One region of the Schaalia odontolytica genome, then DNA from elsewhere that is predicted to be linked to it. Evidence: riboswitches for the same ligand, from Rfam matches in the RefSeq annotation. Region 1 holds a riboswitch; the other holds the start of a gene.
The links. A riboswitch is a leader RNA that binds a small molecule or an ion and turns the genes downstream of it on or off. The one in region 1 is predicted to bind thiamine pyrophosphate.

Region 1 (9,885 bases):
CTGGATCGAGGCGTAGCGCTCGGTCAACCGGACAAGAACGGGTGTATCCCCCTCGTTCACCTGATCTCCACGCAGGAGTACTCCGACGAAGAGCTCACCCCCCTGTACGACCTCGTCTTCGCGTCTCCCGACCCCGGTTTCGACATCGAGCTGACGGGCTCACACGACACCATGTACGACGTCGCTCGCCGTTGGCCCCATCGCCAGGCCTTGGCTGATCGCATTGCACGCTACCTCGCGGCCGGAAGCGAGAAACACACAAAGGAACACGCATGACCACATTCATTAACAACGCCGGCGCGGCCATCGTCTCTCGCAAGATTGTTGAGCGCACAGGCAACATCAAGTGGCTGACCCGCGAGGACCCCTTCGCCCCTCAGGACTCCGGCTGGCGCGTCCTGTCCGACCGCGACACCGCCGAGTACCTGGACGATCCTAAGAACATGACCGTCGTTGACTTTAACGAGCTGTGCGACATTGAGCCCGCCTGCATCGGTATCTACGACCTGCCGATCGGCTCCGACATTCAACTCGTCGTCGAGCCCGACGGACGTCGGCGATGGTTCGATAACAAGACCAAGAAGGAGATTTCCTTCCGCTAACCCACGCAGCGGCCCCACCCTCACAGATGGGTGAGCCAGACGAGCGTCGCATACGGGATAGCGACCTGCTCCCCCGGCGCGTAGCCGAGGTGCTCGTAGAGGTACCAGCGCAGGTTCTCCTGCATGCGCGCACGCCCCGCCTCCGACGAACGGATATACGAGGAACGGGTCGTGCCCAGGGTGAGGATCTCCTCGGGGGTCATCCGGTCCTCCCACGCGACCTGGGTGAGGGTCATCGGGGCGAAGCCCCCGCCCGGCGTGGGCGGCCTGTCGGGGCGGTGCACGTCGCCCGAGCGCATGATGCGGGTGAGGCGATGCACCCACGAGATCGACACGGCCATCTGATTCCACACGATCGCGAGCATGCCTCCGGGCGCGAGGACCCGGGCCGCCTCGAGGCCCGCACGCTCAGAATCCATCCAATGCCAGGACTGGGCAAACACAACGATGTCATACAGGCCGTTCGGTAACCCCGTGTCTTCCCCGACACCGTCGTGCCACCTCACACCTTCGACAGACGAGGCCTGAGCGCGCATCGCCTCGGAGGGCTCGACCGCGTCCACGAGGAGACCGCCGCGAGCCAGGAGCTCGCTCATCTTTCCGGTGCCCGCACCGATGTCGGCGGCACGCAGAGGGCTGCCCTGCCCCGGAGCATTCACCCCCCGCCCGCGCCGCGCGGCATCGATCAACGCGGCCACGGCCTCGTCCGGGTAGGCGGGGCGCACCGAGTCGTAGGCGCCCCCCTCCCCGACGAAGGGGTTCACATCGAGGGAATCGGACACGCCGTTCGATATCGTGTCACGATCCCCGTACTGAGGACACGAATGAGTGGTGGCCGCGCGCCCCGCCACAGCCTCGTTGTCGGGAGCGCTCACAGGAGCGAACTCCCCAGACGGCACACGTTGTCGACGTAGTGGACGTGCCACGGCTGGCCGCGCCACTCCTCGTAGGTCAGTTCGCGCGACTGCTGACGTGTGCGCTCGTCGTTGCCATGCAGCATCTCCACCAGGCGCGAGCTGTCGGCGACGAGCACGATCTCGTAGTTGAGTCCGAAGGAGCGCACATCCATGTTGGACGATCCAATGAAGCACAGGCTGCCGTCGACGATCATGTACTTGGAGTGCAGCATCCGCGGCTTGCGGTACAGGTGGATGCGCACGCCCGCCTTGAGCAGCGGCCCATAGTACGAGCGCTGCGCGTGGCCGACCAGGAACTGGTCGAATTGCTCGGAGACGAAAAGCTCGACCTCCACGCCCGACAGCGCCGCGTTCGTCAGGGCGGTCATGAGCGCCTCGTCCGGGATGAAGTAGGGGCTCGTGATCGACACGTGCGTGCGCGCCAACGAAATCATGTGGACGAAGGCGCGCAGGTTCGGCTCTCCCGTGAACGCGGGACCGGACGGGATAATCTGCATCGCCGAGGCCTGCTCGTCCTCACCCTCGGCGGCCACCTGCGCGGCGGGTGGGGTGAGGACGTCGACGGTGAGGATCTCCTTGCACGCGTAGTACCAGTCCACGGCGAAGACCGCCTGGACCTGGGCGACGATCGGGCCGGTGACGGACACGCTCGTGTCGTCGTAGAGCATGCCGGCCTTCGCGTACGAGGGAGTGTCGTAGTCGGGGGCCACGAGGTTGTGGGAACCCACGTAGGCCTCGCGACCGTCGACAACCAGGATCTTGCGGTGGTTGCGCAGGTCGGGACGTCGGATCTGCCCACGCAGCGGCGCAAAGGGCAGCATCTCGTGCCACTCGATACCACTGGTGCCCAGGCGTCGACGGAAATCCTTGTAGCCGGGGATCGTGCGCATGCCGTGGTGGTCGACGAGGAGGCGCACGGTGACGCCACGAGCCGCCGCGCGCTCGAGGGCCTCATACAAGGGGGCCGTGTACTCGTCCCAGGACGTCTGGTAGTACAGGAGGTTCACGTGATGCGTGGCCGTATCTACGCTGGCGGCCATCGCCCGGAACGTGTCGGCGGTGTCATTGTAGAGCTGTCCGACCCGTCCCACCGATGCGGGGAAACCGCTCAGGTTTCCCGACAGGCGCATGATCGACGCAGTGTCGTCGTCAGAGCCTGCGGGCAAGCCGTCGGGAGCATCCGGTACCTGGTAGGACACGGGTTCGGACGCGGTCGAGGCGGCCACGATGGCGTCGACGAGCTGGCGGGCCTCCGGATCATCGTCCAGTCGGCGCCCCATCGCCCACCACGAACCAAAGATGAAGTAGAGCGGCACGCCCACGAGGGGCCACAGGAAGATCAGAAGCAGCCACGCGGTCGAGGTCGAGGCGCGGCGGTGCTTCGGCACGACGCCCAGGGCGACAGCGCGGATGGCGAACTCGAGGGCCCCTAAGAGGAGCCACGCCCACAGCGGCGTTTCAGGGTGTGGCGGCATCATGCGCCTATTTTACCGGGCGCCCCAGATCCTGGTAGGCCCACCGCTGCCAGTAAGGCGCATAGGTTTGTCCGTCTCGGGCGAGCGCCCGGGCGCGCCGCTCGTCCTCCCCGGGGTCTGTGATCCAGATGGCGAGGTCGGCCTCGGCCTCGATGGCACCGCACCCCTCGATGATCGTCGGGGCGAGGGGGACGCGGACGGTAGCTCCGGGCGCATCCGCCTCCCAGTCCCATGCCTCGTAGTAGGAGGCTCGCCCTCCCCGCACATCGTCGGCGATTCGCCGCGCGACGCGAGCGCCTTCGGCCAGCCCGTCCCACCCGGGGTACCAATCGTCAAGGTGGAGGACCTGCCAGCCATCCAGCAAGCTCTCAAGGGCGGCAGCCAGCGTGGACTTCCCGGAGCCCGAGTAGCCGTCGATCGTGACGACGGGCATGCCGCGCCCCTCCCGCGCTTCCCCGAACGAGGCCGTGGCACACTCCCCCGCCACAGCGCGCAGGTGCGGCGCGAGGTCACGGGCGGCCTCCTCGGGGCCCGCCGTCACGGGGACGGTGACCAGACGCCCCTCACCGGCGCACCCATCCTCCCAGGTCAGGTGGCTCATCGACCCACCAGGGCGAAGGTGCCCGCCCAGACGCTCGCGGCCAGCGCGATCGCGGGCAGGGCGACGGCAACAGCCATGAGGACCGCGTCCGAGACGCGCAGGCGCGAGACGCGCGCCCACGTGCGCGTGCCCTCCGCGCCGAAGCCCCTGGCCTCCATGGTTGTGGCCAGCTTGCCGGAACGCCGCAGAGCGAACACGAGCAGTGAGAAGGAACCTCGCAGGAAGGAACGAATGCGCGATGCGTCGCCCACGCCTCGGGCACGCCGCGCCCGCTCAAGCGCCTTCCAGTCGGCCGCCATGAGTGCCGTCATGCGCGCGCCCGCCAGCGAGGCCAGCACGGGGCGGGCTGGCAGACGCACGATCTGCGCGAGGCCGTCACCCATGTCGGTGGGGTCGATGCGGTCAAGCAGGGCGATCGCCGGGATGACAATCGCGCACATGCGGATGCCGATGCCGATAGCCAGCCAGATGGAATGCTCCGAGATCGCGGCCGGGCCGAGTTGCCAGTAGACGGTTCCACCGGGAACCGCGTACAGGAGCATGGACAGCGCGCCCAGCGGCGCGGCCACCAGGAGCGGCGTCGCCTTCAGGAAGAAGCTGCGCGCTGACACGCCCGACAGGGGCATCAGAGCGAGTTCGAGAGCAAGGGCCACGCCCGCGCTCACCGGGTCAATCGTCGCCAGCAGCGGCGTGGTCGCCACGAAGAGCGCAAGCACGCGGGCAACGGGGTTGGTCCGGGCGAGCAATCCTCGCATGCCGCGCCGCTCACCGGCCCGTGCGCCGCGCGAGGAAGCGGCGCTCTCCTTGCGTTCAACCCGTGGCCCCTCCGAGTCAGCGCGATCCGGCGAGGTGGCCTCGGCCTCGTCGGTGCGAGCCGCGAGCGCCGCGCCGCGAGCGCCGACCCGCCCGAGGTCGATGACGCGCTGGCCCATCGCGGCCACGAACGCGGGGTCGTGCGTGATCGACACCAGGGTGACGCCGCGATCGAGGGCACTGCGCAGCAGGCGCACGAGGCCCAGCCACGTGCCTCGGTCCTGGCCGAAGGTCGGCTCATCCAGGATCAGCAGCTCGGGGGCGCTGATGAGCGCGGTCGCCACGGACAGGCGGCGCTTCTCGCCGCCGGACAGCGTCATGGGGTTGGCGCGCGCAAGTTTAGTCAGGCCCAGGGCCTCAAGGTGCTCGTCGACGAGGGGAGCGATCTCCTCCTCGCTCATGCCGACGGCGCGCGGGCCAATCGCAAGTTCTTCGGCCACGGTGGAGGCCAGGAACTGATACTCGGGCTCCTGGAAGACCATCGACATGCGTCCCAGGAGCTGCTTGCTCGGCCACTCGTGCGGGTCGCCGCGCGTGCCGTCAGAGGTCTCAACCTCGACTGTGCCCGCGATGGGCGGCAGGAGGCCCGCCAGCGTCAGCGCGAAGGTCGACTTTCCGGCCCCGTTCGCGCCAACGATACAGGTGGAAACACCGCGCTCGATCGTCAGGTCGATGCCTTCTCGCGCGGGGGCCTCAGCGTCGTAGCCGATCGTCAGGTCTGCGACACGGGCGATAGGAGCCTCCTCGGACGAGGCCGGGGACACCTCGGGCGCGGCGCCGACCTCGGCTGCAACATCGTCGCCGGGCAGCCAAATGCCGCGCTCGCGCAGGGCGTCGCCCTGCTTCTCAAGGACCTCATCGAGCGGGCCGTCGGCGGCGATCGTACCGTCCGCGACCACGATGACGCGATCCACGAGCGAGGCCCACACGTCCACGCGATGCTCGACGACGACCATCGTCGCGCCCGTTCGCTCGACGACCGCCTCGACGGCGGCGCGCACCTCGGCGACGCCGCTCGGGTCCAGGTTCGCGGTCGGCTCATCCAGGAGCAGCAAACCCGGGCCCATGGCGAGAATCGACGCCAGGGCCAGGCGCTGCTTCTGCCCGCCCGACAGCTCCGTCGTCGAATGATCCAGGGGAACGCTCAGGCCCACGGCCTCGAGGGATTCCTCCACTCGAGGCCAGATCTCCTCGCGCGCAACCCCCATGTTTTCCATGCCGAAGGCCACGTCGTCGCCCACGCGGGCGAGGACCACCTGGGCCTCGGGATCCTGCATGAGCAGGCCTACGCGACCCCTGGCCTGCGCCGGGGCAACGCCGTCGACGGTGAGCGTGCCGGTGGCCTCGCCCTCCTCGGCGCCGCCCAACAGGCCGGCCAAACCGCCCATGAGCGTCGACTTACCCGACCCGGACGGGCCCAACACGAGCACGCGCTCGCCCGGCGCGATATCAAGATCAACATCGGCCAGCGCGGCTTTCTTGCGTCCAGCGTGACGCCACCCCCAGCCGCGCGCGCACACGCGCGCGCCCGCCCCCTCACCCGGCGCAACCGAGGCACCGGGGAAGGACGCGGGCGTGGTGGAGGCGGAGTGGGCCTCGTCCTTGGAGCGGAAATCAGACAAGCTCGCGCGCTCCACGGCCGGAAGCGAAGCGGTCCAGGGCTCCCGTCTTCGCCAGCGCGCTCGTCAGCGCCCACGCGAGCACTCCCGCCAGGACAATGCCGGACAGGACGCCGAAGAGCAGGTAGCACGCGTTGTAGAACGCGCCCTTCTCGATGTTGCCGAACACGATGAGCTCGAGGACCCATTCGACCGCGAAAGCCAGCGCGCCCGCAGCCGAAGCCACCCACACGTTGAAGCGACGGTAGGCGACGATGGCGAAGACGATCTCAGCACCGAGGCCCTGCGCCAGGCCCGAGTAGATCGTCTCGATGGCCCACTGGGAACCCAGGGCGGTAGAAACGATCGAGGCCAGCAGCTCGACAAAGAGCGCCGCGCCGGGCTTACGGATGATGTAGCCGCCGAGCGTGCCGCCCAGCAGCCAGATGCCAGTCGCCAGGCCGCCCAGACCGGGAGCGATGGCCTTGAGGATCTCATAGGCTGCACCACCGACCTGGTTCCACACGACGAAAATGAGACCACACGCGACACCCAAGATGGCGGCAGTGACGATGTCAATAACCCTCCAGCGGAGGGAAGGGGCAGTGGAGGCCATGCGAGTAAAACTCCCTTCGTGTTGCACGGCGGCCACGAGGGAAGAGCCTTCCTACGCCGGTATGATCCGGATCAGGTTCTACGGTCGGGGGATGTTCCCCTCTCAGCTCGCGTCGAGCTCCCGTGGCACGATGGGAAGCATAGTCACTGACTATGTGTTCCGCTACTCATGCAGGTGAGGGCCGGTATGTGGCCCGACGCCCGTTCCACCATCACCCAGAACCCCACGCGACGCGCGGCGCAGGAGGAAGTGGCGGTTCGCGAAAGCCGCGCCCACGATGAACGCGATCCAGATTAGGGAGTAGACCAGGCCGGGGCGAGTATCGTCCCAGGCCGCCAGGATGATGCCCATGCAGCCCATGAACACCAGGACAACCCACGCGCTGAGCGCGCCGCCCGGGGCCTTGAATCGTGAAGACTTGTGCAGCTGCGGGCGCTTGCGCAGGTAGACGAGGTAGGACACGACGATGACGACCCACACGCCCATGAAGAGGGTGGCTGACACGGAGGTCACCAGGGTGAAGGCCTCAGAGATCGAGCCACCCATCCCCATGATGACGATGCCCGACAGGAGGCACACGCACGACAGGAACAGTGCGTTGAGGGGCACGTGGTGCTTGGACAGGCGGGCGAAGACACCGGGAGCCTGCTCCTGGCGGGCCAGGCCGTAGAGCATGCGCGACGTGGAGTAGATGCCCGAGTTCGCGCTCGATGCCGCCGAGGAGAGGACCACCAGGTTGACGATCGTGGCCGCGGCACCCAGGCCGGTCAACGAGAACATCGTGACGAAGGGGGAGCGCTCCGGGCTCACCTGATCCCACGGCGTCACCATCATGATGGCCGCGAGCGCCGCCACGTAGAACAGCATGATGCGCACGGGGATGGAGTTGACGGCCTTAGGCAGGGTGTTGTCCGGGTCGTCGGTCTCTGCGACGGTCGTGCCGACCATTTCGATGCCGATGAAGGCGAAGAGGGCGATCTGGAAGCCGCCGAGGAAGCCGGTGAATCCGGTCGGGAAGAAGCCTCCGTGGCTCCACAGGTTCGACACCGCGGCCGCTGTCCCTTCGGAGTCGACTGTCCCCATGGCAACCATGCCGAAACCGACGACCACCAGGGCGATGATCGCGACGATCTTAATGAGGGCGAACCAGAACTCCGTCTCGCCAAACGCCTTGACCGTCATCGCGTTGAGGGCGAAGAGCAACAGCGTCGTGGCACCGATGGGGATCCAGGCGGGCAGGTCCGGCCACCAGAAGCGCGCATAGCCCGTAATTGCGACCATGTCGGCGACTCCTGTGACAACCCAGCACGCCCAGTAGGTCCACCCCGTCACGAAACCGGCCCACGGGCCGATGAGGTCGCGGGCAATGTCCGCGAAGGTCGCGTACCTGTGGTCGGAGAGCAGCAGCTCGCCGAGGGTGCGCATGAATAGGAATAAGACGGCGCCGATGATCATGTACACCAGCAGGATCGAGGGACCCGCGACGGAGATCGTCTTACCCGAGCCCATGAACAGGCCCGTGCCAATCGCGCCACCGATGGCGATCAGCTGGATGTGGCGGTTCTTCAGCGTGCGCTGAAGTTTTTCGCCACCCTGCTGGGGCTCACCAGTCTCAACGTGCTCACTAGTCATCGTTTCCCTTTCCGCCAGGTCGCGCCCCGAGGGCGTTTTGCGCGACCTTTGCGCGCTTACATGAAGCGCTTGACTATCCAACGCTACCGCACGGTTAAGCCCATGAACGAATCTGGAGCCACGTATGGCAGCAACAACACAACCAAGTTAGGTTTACCTTATGACACAGAATGAGACGTTATCGCCCCGAGAGACCGGGGCACCCACGACCCCCAAGGGCACGCACCACTCCCCCGCTTCCCCGCGCAATCCCGCCACGGACACAAGCGTCCCCGCCACGGCTAAGAGCGAGCCTCACCAGGCAGTATCCGACGCTCCCGCCCCCGCATCCCCCGCCGTTTCCGCCTCCCCTCACGCAAGCATCTCCGCCACGGCGCAGGGCGGGCCTCAGCGGTCGACTGCCCCGGCCTCGTACCCCCTGATCTCCACGGCGACCATCGCCACGGATCGGGCGTCGCGCTACGGCAAGCAGCTGGTCACCCACATGGCTCACAAGATCACAGGTTCGTGGGACGGGCACACCGACACCGGCTACCTGCTGTTCGACCGCGAGGGTCCGGTCCAGGGACGCTTCGACGTGGTCGCGTCTGCGTCGGCGCTGAGTATTGAGCTGCGCACACTGCCCGAGCGCGCCGATCGCCTCGAATCCATCGTCGGCATCCACCTGGCGCGCTTTGGCGCGCGCGACTCCCTGGCCATCTCCTGGCGCCGAGCCGACGGCTCCGAGGGAACCTCGCAGGGGCCCCTCACCCCCGAAGAGGTCGAGGCCCACGCCCGCGCCAAGAAGGCGGCACGCGAGGCGGCGGGCAACAAGTAGGACTGGGGTAACCAATAGCACGACTGGGGAAATAGGAAGTACGTAACAGGGCCGTAAGTTTGCGCATACCCCACACGGTGCGCGCCACAACTGCTGCCCTGGACGTTACACCCGTTACGGGGCAGTACACCCGTTACGGGGCAGTACACCCGAACAGAGAGGGTGCACTGCCTACGTATCGGGTGCATTGCTTACGTATCGGGTGCATTGCTTACGTATCGGGTGCAGCACCCTCACCAACGATCACAACAGCACCGGCGGCGGAGCAGGCATTGAATTCCGATCTGCGGTGCGGACGGTACGCGCGGCCACTCAGCCACTTCATCAATGGCGCGCCTTACACCAAAGAGCAAGGGTTACCCACCCCTACACAAAACCCGGGACTTGACACACCTCTCCAAGGATCTAACACCCCAAAAGAGGCCCATACTCGGTGCGCGCCACAACTGCTGCCCTGGACGTTACACCCGTTACGGGGCAGTACACCCGTTACGTGGCACTACACCCGTTAGGGCAGTACACCCCTTACGTGGCACTACACCCGTTAGGGCAGTACACCCCTTACGTGGCACTACACCCGTTACGGGGCAGTACACCTCTTACGTGGCACTACACCCGAACAGAGAGGGTGCACTGCCTACGTATCGGGTGCATTACTTACGTATCGGGTGCAGCACCCTCACCAACGAGCACAACGGCGGACATAATCATTCGCGCACGCGCACATCTACGTCGCGAGCGCTGATCCGGCGACAAGGAGTAGCGACACCACCGACAGCCGCACCCCGCGACAAGTAACCCCAACAACAACAAT
Region 2 (9,885 bases), 780 kb from region 1:
GATGGCGACACCGCGCGCATCGGTCTGCGGGTTGGCCTCGAGGGTCAGGGCCGCGTCGGCGGTCAGCAGGACGGCCTCGAGCAGCTCGCGGATGCCCTGGCGCTGCTTGGCGGAGATGTTCACGAACATGACGTCGCCGCCGTACTCTTCCGCGACCAGGCCGTACTCGGTGAGCTGGGAGCGAATCTTCTCCGGGTTCGCCGTGTCCTTATCGACCTTGTTGACCGCGACGACGATCGGCACGCCGGCCGCCTGGGCGTGGTTGATGGCCTCAACCGTCTGGGGCATGACGCCGTCATCGGCCGCGACCACGAGGATCGCGATGTCGGTGACCTGGGCACCACGGGCACGCATCGCCGTGAAGGCCTCGTGACCGGGGGTGTCGATGAAGGTGATCGGTCGAGCGGTGCCGTCCTCAGCCTTAACGGTGACCTGGTAGGCGCCGATGTGCTGGGTGATGCCGCCATGCTCGGTATCGACAACGTCCGTGTGGCGGATCGCGTCGAGCAGCTTGGTCTTACCGTGGTCGACGTGACCCATGACGGTGACGACCGGGGGTCGGGGCACCATGTTGTCTGCGTCGTCGAGCTCTTCAGCTTCGAGGTCGATGTCGAAGGACTCGAGCAGCTCGCGGTCCTCGTCCTCAGGCGAGACGACCTTGACGTCGTAGCCGAGCTCCGCGCCCAGGGCCTCGAAGGTGTCCTGGTCGAGGGACTGCGTGGCGGTCGCCATCTCTCCCAGGGCGAAGAGGACCGTCACGAGCGCTGCGGGATTGACGTCGATCTTCTCGGCGAGGTCAGCCAGGGATGCGCCCTGACGGATGCGGATCTGCGCGCCGCCTCCGCGCGGGATGGACACGCCGCCGATGACGGGCGCGTTCTGCTGCTCGTACTCTTGACGCTTCGCGCGCTTCGACTTGCGTCCGCGCTGCGAGCGGCCGCCTCCGCGACCGAATGCGCCGGGCGTGGAGCCGCGACCACCGCGGCCACCGCCGCGGGGACCGCCGAAACCGCCGGCGTTGTTCTGGGGTGCGCCTGCACCCGCACCTGCGCCGCCGGGACGAGCAGTGCCGCGACCGCGGCCACCACCGCGACCTCCGCGCTCGCCGCCGCCGTTACCGGAGGCAGCGTTACGAGCGAAGTTCGCCTGGCCGGGCATCATGCCCGGGTTGGGGCGGTTCCCACCCGGACGCGGAGCGCCGGAACGCGAGCCACCGTTACCGGAGGCACCCTGACGCGGCGCACCGGGACGGGGGCCACCGTTACCGGAGGCACCCTGACGCGGACCGCCGGGACGCGGACCGCCGGAGCCACCCGGACGGGGCATTCCCTGGGAGGAGGCGTAGGGGTTGTTACCCGGGCGCGGGCCGCCGGGACGCGGACCGCCGGGACGAGCCGGGCGCGGGGCGTCGGTGCGACGCGGCGCGGGCTTGGGCGCCCCAGCTTCCGCGGGCTTGCGGCCGGCGGGCTTGGGGGCACCTTCGGGCTTCTTGGCACGAGGCTTGGGCGCACTCTTGGCGGACGCGGCGGGCTTGGGCGCGCCGGGCTTGGGGGTATCCGCCTTAGGGGCGCCGGGCTTGGGGGCCGCTTCAGCGGTCGCTTCGGCGGGGGTCGTAGCCTTCTTCGCGGCGGGCTTGGCCGCGCCGGGCTTGGGGGCGTGCGCGGTAGGCTTGGCCTCCGCGTTCTTGGTCTTGGGGGCCGCCGCGAACCTCTCGCGCATCTGCCGCACAACGGGCGGCTCGAGCGAGGACGACGACGACTTGACGAATTCACCTGCTTCCTTCAGGTGACCCATCAGTTCTTTGCTGGTGATTCCGAGCTCTTTGGCGAGCTCGTGGACACGCAACTTTGCCACATTTCTCCATTCCGGAAGCGTCTCCGGTCCGGAGACGCCTTACTGATATTGCTGGCAGCTCATCGCTGGGTACTCATCGGGTGCCCATCAGCTTCCAACCCGCTTCCATTTTCTCGGCGTTGATGGCGCGTGGCCATCACTGGTGGTTGATCAACTCCTCCACGTCGTCCCACACGCTTTCCGGCAGGTTTCCCGCTCGGAATGAGCGCGCGAGGCCACGCCTGGCTCGGGCTTTCTGGACGCACCCCTCGTCAGGGTGGACCCAGGCTCCTCGGCCTGGAAGAGTCGCCGCTCGGTCGAGGTGAATCGAGCCGTCCGGCGAGCGAACGATCCGTACGAGGACGGATCGGTGTGCCTGCGTGCCGCATCCAATGCAGGTGCGCTGGGGCCCTGAGGTGGGCGCTGGCGGCACAGAATACGACACAACCCCCTAGCTTAGTCCAGCTAGGGGATTGCTCGTCTCAGATTCTATGAGCGACTTGTCACGTCGTCGGGCGTCGAGACGCGCGAGGCAATCGCGTCGTCACCGGTTTCCGTGTCGGCGTGAATGTCGATGTGGTAGTTCGTCAGTCGCGCGGCGAGGCGTGCGTTCTGTCCTTCCTTGCCGATAGCGAGGGAGAGCTGGAAGTCCGGAACGATCGCGGTGGCCGTACGGTTATCCACAGAGTGGACGACGACGCGGGTGACGCGAGCCGGGGACAGCGAGTTGGCGACGAAGCGCGCCGGATCGTCGGAGTAGTCGACGATGTCGATCTTCTCACCGCCCAGCTCGGCCATGACGGAACGCACGCGCGCGCCCATCGGGCCGATGCAGGCACCCTTGGCGTTGATACCCTCGCGGGTGGCGGCGACGGCGATCTTCGTGCGGTGTCCAGCCTCGCGGGCAATGGCCTTGATCTTGACGAGGCCCTGCTGGATTTCCGGGACCTCACGCTGGAACAGGCCGGCGACAAGGCCCGGGTGCGTGCGCGACAGGGTGATGCGCGGACCACGCTCGGTGCGCTCGACACCCACGACGTAGGCACGGATGCGATCGCCGTGGCGGTAGGACTCACCGGGAACCTTTTCGCCGTCGGGCAGGACGGCCTCGAAGTCGTCGGAGACCTGGACCATCGTTGGACGCCCTGGGCGCGGAGCCTGGACGGTGCCGGTGATGATCTGCCCTTCGCGGCCGGCGAAGTCGCCGAAAACTCGCTGGTCGTCGGCGTCGCGCAGCCGCTGCATAATGACGGAACGAGCGGTGGACTGGGCGATGCGACCGAAGTTCTTCGGCGTATCGTCGAATTCGCCTATGGGGTTGCCATCTTCGTCCTCGTCCATCGCCATGACGGTGACGCGTCCGGTCTTCTTGTCGATTTCGATGCGGGCCTGGGAGATGGCACCGGGCAGGTTGTGGTATGCCTTGAGCAGCGCCTCTTCGATAGCGTCAACGAGGGTCTCAAGGCTGACGCCCTTCTCGTTTTCCACCATCCGCAGAGCGGTCATATCGATTTCCATGGTCTCCTACTTCCCCGTTCCAAAGTCGACGCGCAAATGCGCCTTTCTCATGTCCTGATACCCCATGGTAATCGATTCGACGACGTTGGTGGTCGTTGAGCCGGTCTCGCCCATCCTGCCCGTGGGGGGGGTGATGGCAGCTCCGAGGACAGCCGCCTCAGCCGGACCTTGGGTCGGAGGAGGCGGCTGTCGCGCTGCTCGTGCAAGCAAGCGCTTGCGGGGAGCGTCAGGGCAGGAAGTCGTTTGTCCAGGCACCCTCCAGATCTTCGATGCGGCTACCATCTTCGAGCCAGCCGCCCTCGTCCATCCACGTCGTGTAAGAGGTGACGAGGTCTTCCTGGATCTCACCCCAGCGTCCCTCGGGGGTGAACCAAGAGTCTCGGATAGCACGCAGGGAGGCGCGGAGGACGTCGGGACGCACATGACACATTGGCCAGCTCATCGCCTCGACGGCACCATCCTCGTCTTCCATCGCTTCGCGGTAGCCGTTGGCCGCGGCGGCTAGGAAGGAGCGCACGAAGTCGGGGTTACGATCGAGCATGTCTTGGCGCACCGAGAGGAAGTAGGAATGATGGGGGGCGACTCCCACCGAGTCGAATTCGAGGACCACGACCTCATCGAGAGGCGTGTTTCCCTGGAAGGGTTCCCACGCGCGCACGTTCATGACGGCGTCGTAGAGGCCCTGTTCGACGGACCTCACGTCGGGTTCCCAGTTGCCGGGGTCCGCGAAGCGCACGAGCGCGGGGTCTGCTCCGTCGGCGGCTACGGCCTCGCGCACCTCGCGGATGAGGCGAGCGACGGGAGGAACTGCCACGGTCTTGCCTTCCAGGTCGGCGAAACGCGCAATCCCGGTCTCGGGCGTCGTAATGACGGAGCCGAGCTGGCGTTGGTTGAGTGTCGCGACCGCGACGAAGGGGGTACCGGTGGATCGCGATTGGAGGACGTGGCCCAGACGCAGGGAGGCGATGTCGTATTCTCCGCGGGCGAGGACCTCGGGCGCCCCTCCCCTGTCGTATCCGTCTGAGAGGAGGTCCACATCAAGTCCGGCGCGGGCGAAGCCTCCGTTTCGTCGGGCGAGGAAAAGTCCGGCGTGGTTGGGCCACGGGTGGACGTATTCGAGCATTACTCGTGTGACTGGCATGGTGTTCCTTCGTGTTGGGTGCGCCCGTTGTTGGTAGTGAGGGCGTCTTCCACGCGGGCGCACAGGGCGTGGAATCGCTCGAGTCGGCGGGTACCGCGCCCGCGCGGGTGCGGCAGGTCGATGCGGATACTGTCGGTGATGTGACCGGGCCGGGCACTCATGACGTGGACGGTGTCCGCGAGCTGAACGGCCTCGAGGATGTCGTGGGTAACGATGACTGTTGTCCGCGGATCCTTGTGGAGTAGGTCGGCGAGCCAGTCGCATACCTGTGCCCGGGTGAGTGCGTCGAGCGCCCCGAAGGGTTCGTCGAGGAGCATCGCCGACGTGGGGGTGAGCAACGTGCGAGCGAAGGCGACGCGGGCGCGCATACCCCCGGAGAGCTCGTCTGGCCGGTGGGAGGCGAAGGATCCCAGCCCGAGGCTGTCGAGGGTGGCGTCAGCTCGGGTGAGGGCGTCGCGCTTCGACGCACCGGCCAGGACGAGGGGAAGCGCCACGTTGTCCCGCACGCGCAGCCAGGGCGCGAGGGAGTCTGACTGCGGCATGAGGGCGCAGGACGCCGATTCGCTCGCCTTCCCTTGGCCTATCGCATTGTCCGCACGCTCGAGTCCGGCGGCGATGCGGATGAGGGTGCTCTTCCCGCATCCGGATGGCCCGACCACGGCGGCAATCGTCCCCTCCTCAACGATGAGGTCTGCGCCGTCCAATGCGCGTACCTCTCCCTGGGAGGATCGGTAGGTCTTCGACACTGACGTCATCTCGATACGCCCAGGCGCGACCTGTTGTCTGCCCGGCGCGCGCCGCCACCGGCCTGGGAGGGAGCTGCGAGAGGTCAGGGCCTCAGCAGCAGCAACGATCGCGTACAGGATGATCGTCATGACCACGAGGGTGCCAGCGCCAGCGAAGACGAGGTCCGTACGGAACGAGGACTGGGCACTCAGGAGGAACACACCGAGTCCTCGTTTGGCCCCCATGAACTCCGCGGTTGCTGCGGATGCGAAAGCATAGGTGGCGGCGATGCGGATTCCAGAGAAGAGGTGGGTGTGCGCCCAGGGCAGGCGCGCGTGCAGCAGGATCCATATACGCGAGGCCCCTGCAACTTCCATCGGGTCGGTGAGCGAGGCCGGTACACGCCCAAGCCCGCGCAGCAGGGCGAGAGCCACGGGAAATGCCGTGAAGACGGCGACAACCACGATCTTCGAGGCCATGGTAAAGCCCATCCAGATGACCATGAGGGGCGCGACGGCCACGAGAGGGACCGTTTGGGAGACGACCAGGATCGGCATGGCGACGTGGGTGAGGCGCGGCCATAGCGAGGTGGTGAACGCGATGACGATGCCCACGGCGATACCCGCGATCATTCCGGCGATTCCTTCGACGCCCGTCGCCCAGGCGGCAGCGCTGAGTGAGGGCCAGCTGACGACGGCGGAGGCGAGGATAGTCGTCGGAGCAGGCAGGATACGCTGCGAGAGGCCCGAGGTGAGGTGGGCAAGTTGCCACACCACTACGACCACGCTCAGGGAGACACACGCCCATGCTGCGCGCGTGGCGTTGTCTCGCACGCGCGCAGCGACTGGGGTGGGGCTATTCGAGGAGGTCATTGCTCACCATGTCTGCTCCGGACAGCGGGGCGGACGCGGGTGCCCCGGACGCATCTTCGAGGAGTCCTTGCGCAAGCAGATAGTCGATGTAGCCCTGCCAGCGAGCCGGGTCGCCGTGGCCGACGCTTCCAGAGGAGTCCTGCCAGTACTTTGAGGAAAGAAGCTCCTGGCTGCGCGATGCTAGTTCGCGGTCGATCGCAGCGTCGGGGTTAGTGCTTATGAGGGCGTCCACTGCGGCAGACGGATCGGCGATGGCATCCTTGTATCCGCGCTGGGTCGCCCGGATGAAACGCTTAGCCAGGTCGGCGTGGTCCCGCAGGTAGGTGGGGGTTGTGACCAGTCCGAGCTCGGCGGGGGTCGTTTCGACTCCGTAGTCGGCGGGCATAAACCACTTCAGGGGAGTGCCTGCGAGTTCGGCTTCGATGCCTTCCCACGTCGTGAGGCCTTCGGCGTAGTCTGCGGTGCCGTTGTAGACGGCGGCATAGGCGCTGGTGCCGAGGAGGGCCGTCTCCACGTTTCCTTGCCCGCCGTCGTTGCGGATCATCGTTTGCACCTTCGCGACGCCCTCGGCCGCTCCCCACGTAGCGAAGAGTTTGCCGTCGAGATCAGCGGGCCGAGTAATGTCCGTGTTATCCGCGCGCACGGCGATCCCCTGCGAGGATTGTTGCTGGAGGTTGAACACCATGGTCATCTCGTCCCCTCGAGCGCGTCCGCTGATGACCGAGTAGGCGCCCTCGAAGGCGAAGTCTGCTCCCCCTCCGAGTAGGACGGAGGCGGAACCCGCTTCGGAGTAGGGCAGGATATCCACATCGATGCCCTCTTGTTCGTAGTAGCCACGCGCCATGGCGAGGTAGACGCCGGAGTGGTTGGTATTCGGGGTCCAGTCCAAAACGACGCTCACGCTTTGGCGTTGTGGGCTGCTCTGTGGGGTGCTCGCGTTGCCTGCACACGATGCGAGCGCGAGCGCGCAGGCGGGCAGGAGGGCAGTCAGTGCTGCGAGTGGTCGTCTCATCGTTGGTCCTTTCAGTGGTGTGAGATCGCGTCGTCGAGCCATGCGAGGTAGTCGCGCCCGGGTTGGCGGGTGAACCATCGCGTGTGCTCACCGAAGAAAACGTCCAGGCACCAGTCGGCACCGGGCATGGATTTGGTCGCCCCGTACTGGTATTCGATCCAGTTCAGGCCGGATTCGGCTTGAATCAGGGGCATGAGGGCGAGGAGGCCTCGCCGCTCGAGCGGGCTGAGGGGTCGCATTTCCTCGTATCCGTCGATGAGGGCGAGGGTGATGTCGCGGTGGACTGCTTCTTCGTCGCCGTCGACGATGCGAGTCCATTCGAAGGCGTTTCGTTCGATGATGAGAGCCAGGTCGTAGACGGAGGGGTTGCGGTCTGCCAGTCCGAAGTCGATGAACTGGGAGGGGGCCAGGCCCTTCCAGAAGACGTTGGAGACGTGCAGGTCTCCGTGCGTCCAGGAGGTGGGCAGCTGGGCGGCGATGGGGGCGTAGGCGGCCGCGAAGTCGAGGTGGGGTGCCCACTGGTCCTCGATGCGCCTACCGGAGTCACGCAGGTAGGCCCGGACACCGGGACGCTCAGCGAGCCACTGGGGCAAGTCGCGGCGAGGGTCCTGCGCAAAGAGTCGCATCCGCGATTGATAGGCGCTCGGCGGGTTGAGCGCGGCGTGATAATCCGACGAGGCCAGGGCGAGGCGGGCGGTCATGGATCCGAGGGCGTGAGCTTCGTCGAGCGTGCCGGGAATCGTCCACGTGGGGTCGTCGCGGTAGCGGTCCTCGCCGATGGCACCCTCGCACACTTCCCACGTCCCCGTCGGCGTTTCCCAGACGGTGTCAGAGTCGGCGAAGGGTAGGAATGCGGGGGTGGGAAATCTTCTCGCGCGGATGTGTGCGACGAGGCCGTGGACTGCGCGCAGATGGTCGGCGGGGACGGCACCGGGTGCGTAGCGTTTGATGAAGACTGTCGAGGTGCCTGCGTCGACGAGGATTCCCGCTGCTGTGGGGCGGTTGGAGACCTGCAGGACGGTACCTGTGAGAGGGGTGGCGAGGCGGGCAAGCACCCGCTCACATTCGTCTTCGGAGATGACGGGCCAGACCCTGGTCGTCACGTCGAGGTGTTTGTTGCTGTCGCTCACTACGGCTCTTTCGCGTGCGCGCACGAGCCTTCGTGGAAGAAGTGTCTGCGTCCCTACGCCGGTATGATCCGGATCAGGTGTGTCGGTCGGAGGATCGCCTCCCTCTCAGCCCCCTACTGTCAGGGCTCCCGTGCATCGCGTCACACTCTACACCCCGACGGGGAGATATATCAACTAGATCACAGAAATATGCCCGGCTGCGTGGACGCAGCCGGGCACGTGGGCGGTGTGAGGAGCTTAGTCCCCCGACCCAAAGTCGACACGGGAGCGCGCCTTCCTCATGTCCTGGTAGTCAATGATCGTCGTTTCGCCGTCAACGTCGATCGTCGCGCTGGTCTCGTCGGCCGCGACGACGCGACCGGAAACGTAACCGCCGGCACGCAGCTTGATCCGCACTAGGCGTCCGATCTGTCGCATCCAGTGCCCGACCTTCGTGAGCTCGCGTTCGGCCCCGGGAGTAGACACTTCCAGCAAGTATTCGCCGTCGATCGGGTCCGCTGCGTCCAGGGCTTTCGACACGGCGCGGGACACGTCTGCGAGCGTGTCGGAATCAATTCCGCCTGCGCCGATCGGTGCCTCGACGATGACCCGGAGGAGCGGCATCGCATCTGAGCGCGAACGGATGACTGAGTCCAGTTCCAGTCCCGACTGTGCGACCACGGGAGCCAGCAGCTCCTCGAGCGGTCCCTCTGACGTGGACGATGCCATATGTGCCTATCTTTCTGTCGCGTAAGCGGGTCAGTTCCCTATCCTACCCGGGGTGTGGGATGATGCGGATGTGCGTTTCGCAAAACTGACTTTGACCACACGTCGCCTCCCCGGCCTCGCTGCGACTGGAGCGGCGCTTCTCGCGCTGTCCGCGTGCTCGTCCTCGTCCCTGCCGACTCTGTCTGGTTTTGACGCGGTGCGCGACCAGGCCGCGCGTACGGAGGCGGCAGCATCCGAGCGCGCGACCCAGCTCGCTGAGGTCGCGACGGAGTGCGCATCGTGTTCGGCTGCTCTGCGTTCCGTCGCGTCGGCGTCACATGAGCGGCTCGAGGTGCTGGGGGGCCTGTGGGATCCGTGGGGAGGGGCGACGCCCGAGGGCGAGTCCGCTCCGGCCCCAGTCTCCGAGGCTCCCACCGACGTGTCTGCTTTCGTCTCGTGGCTGGCCCGCACAGCGACCCGCGACCTGGAGATCGCCGCTGACCCCAATCGCACGTCCTCCGAGGAGGCCCGCACGCTGTCGGCCGCGTCGCTTGGCCGTTACGCGAGCGCCGTGACGATCGCCCACGCGTACGGCATCGAGGTGGACACAGGTCTGGATCAGGCGCTCCTTGTCAATGATCGAGTGAATATTGCTTCGCGTCAGGGAGTCCAGACCTGGTCCATTGATCTCTTTGACGCTCCGACGCTCTCCTCTTCCTTTGCCCCCTCGGGCAAGAAGCTGCCCGACTCTCAGGAGCTGTCGACTGCGGTCGCAACCTGGGATTGCACGGCGTCCACCCTGCCGAAGGCTCAGGTCAGCGCCGGCTCCCTGTCCGACGCGTACGCCGTGTCGGGCGAACTTCTGGTTCGCGTAGACATCGCCCTGCGTGCCGGTGCGACGGATACCCGTTCTCCTCGCTGCAACCTCGGTTTCCTTGACGCCCCGTCTCTAGCCGCAAATCTGCT

Region 2: linked by a shared signal. The riboswitch ahead of RDV55_RS08580 (phosphotransferase enzyme family protein) and the one ahead of RDV55_RS05300 (ECF transporter S component) in region 1 are both predicted to bind thiamine pyrophosphate.

Annotation. Positions count from the first base shown of each region.
Region 1 is NZ_CP133472.1:1,233,472-1,243,356, reverse strand. It holds gene RDV55_RS05330 (ankyrin repeat domain-containing protein) at 1-276, shown strand, start outside; gene RDV55_RS05325 (DUF2185 domain-containing protein) at 273-602, shown strand; gene RDV55_RS05320 (class I SAM-dependent methyltransferase) at 623-1,477, opposite strand; gene RDV55_RS05315 (phospholipase D-like domain-containing protein) at 1,474-2,997, opposite strand; gene RDV55_RS05310 (nucleoside/nucleotide kinase family protein) at 3,002-3,595, opposite strand; gene RDV55_RS05305 (ATP-binding cassette domain-containing protein) at 3,592-6,030, opposite strand; gene RDV55_RS05300 (ECF transporter S component) at 6,023-6,622, opposite strand; TPP riboswitch at 6,654-6,756, opposite strand; gene RDV55_RS05295 (amino acid permease) at 6,785-8,254, opposite strand; gene RDV55_RS05290 (DUF2218 domain-containing protein) at 8,415-9,071, shown strand.
Region 2 is NZ_CP133472.1:2,009,690-2,019,574, reverse strand. It holds gene infB (translation initiation factor IF-2) at 1-1,854, opposite strand, end outside; gene RDV55_RS08605 (YlxR family protein) at 1,991-2,266, opposite strand; gene nusA (transcription termination factor NusA) at 2,323-3,351, opposite strand; gene RDV55_RS08595 (ABC transporter substrate-binding protein) at 3,578-4,492, opposite strand; gene RDV55_RS08590 (ATP-binding cassette domain-containing protein) at 4,474-6,090, opposite strand; gene RDV55_RS08585 (ABC transporter substrate-binding protein) at 6,074-7,102, opposite strand; gene RDV55_RS08580 (phosphotransferase enzyme family protein) at 7,114-8,232, opposite strand; TPP riboswitch at 8,266-8,373, opposite strand; gene rimP (ribosome maturation factor RimP) at 8,470-8,940, opposite strand; gene RDV55_RS08570 (hypothetical protein) at 9,011-9,885, shown strand, end outside.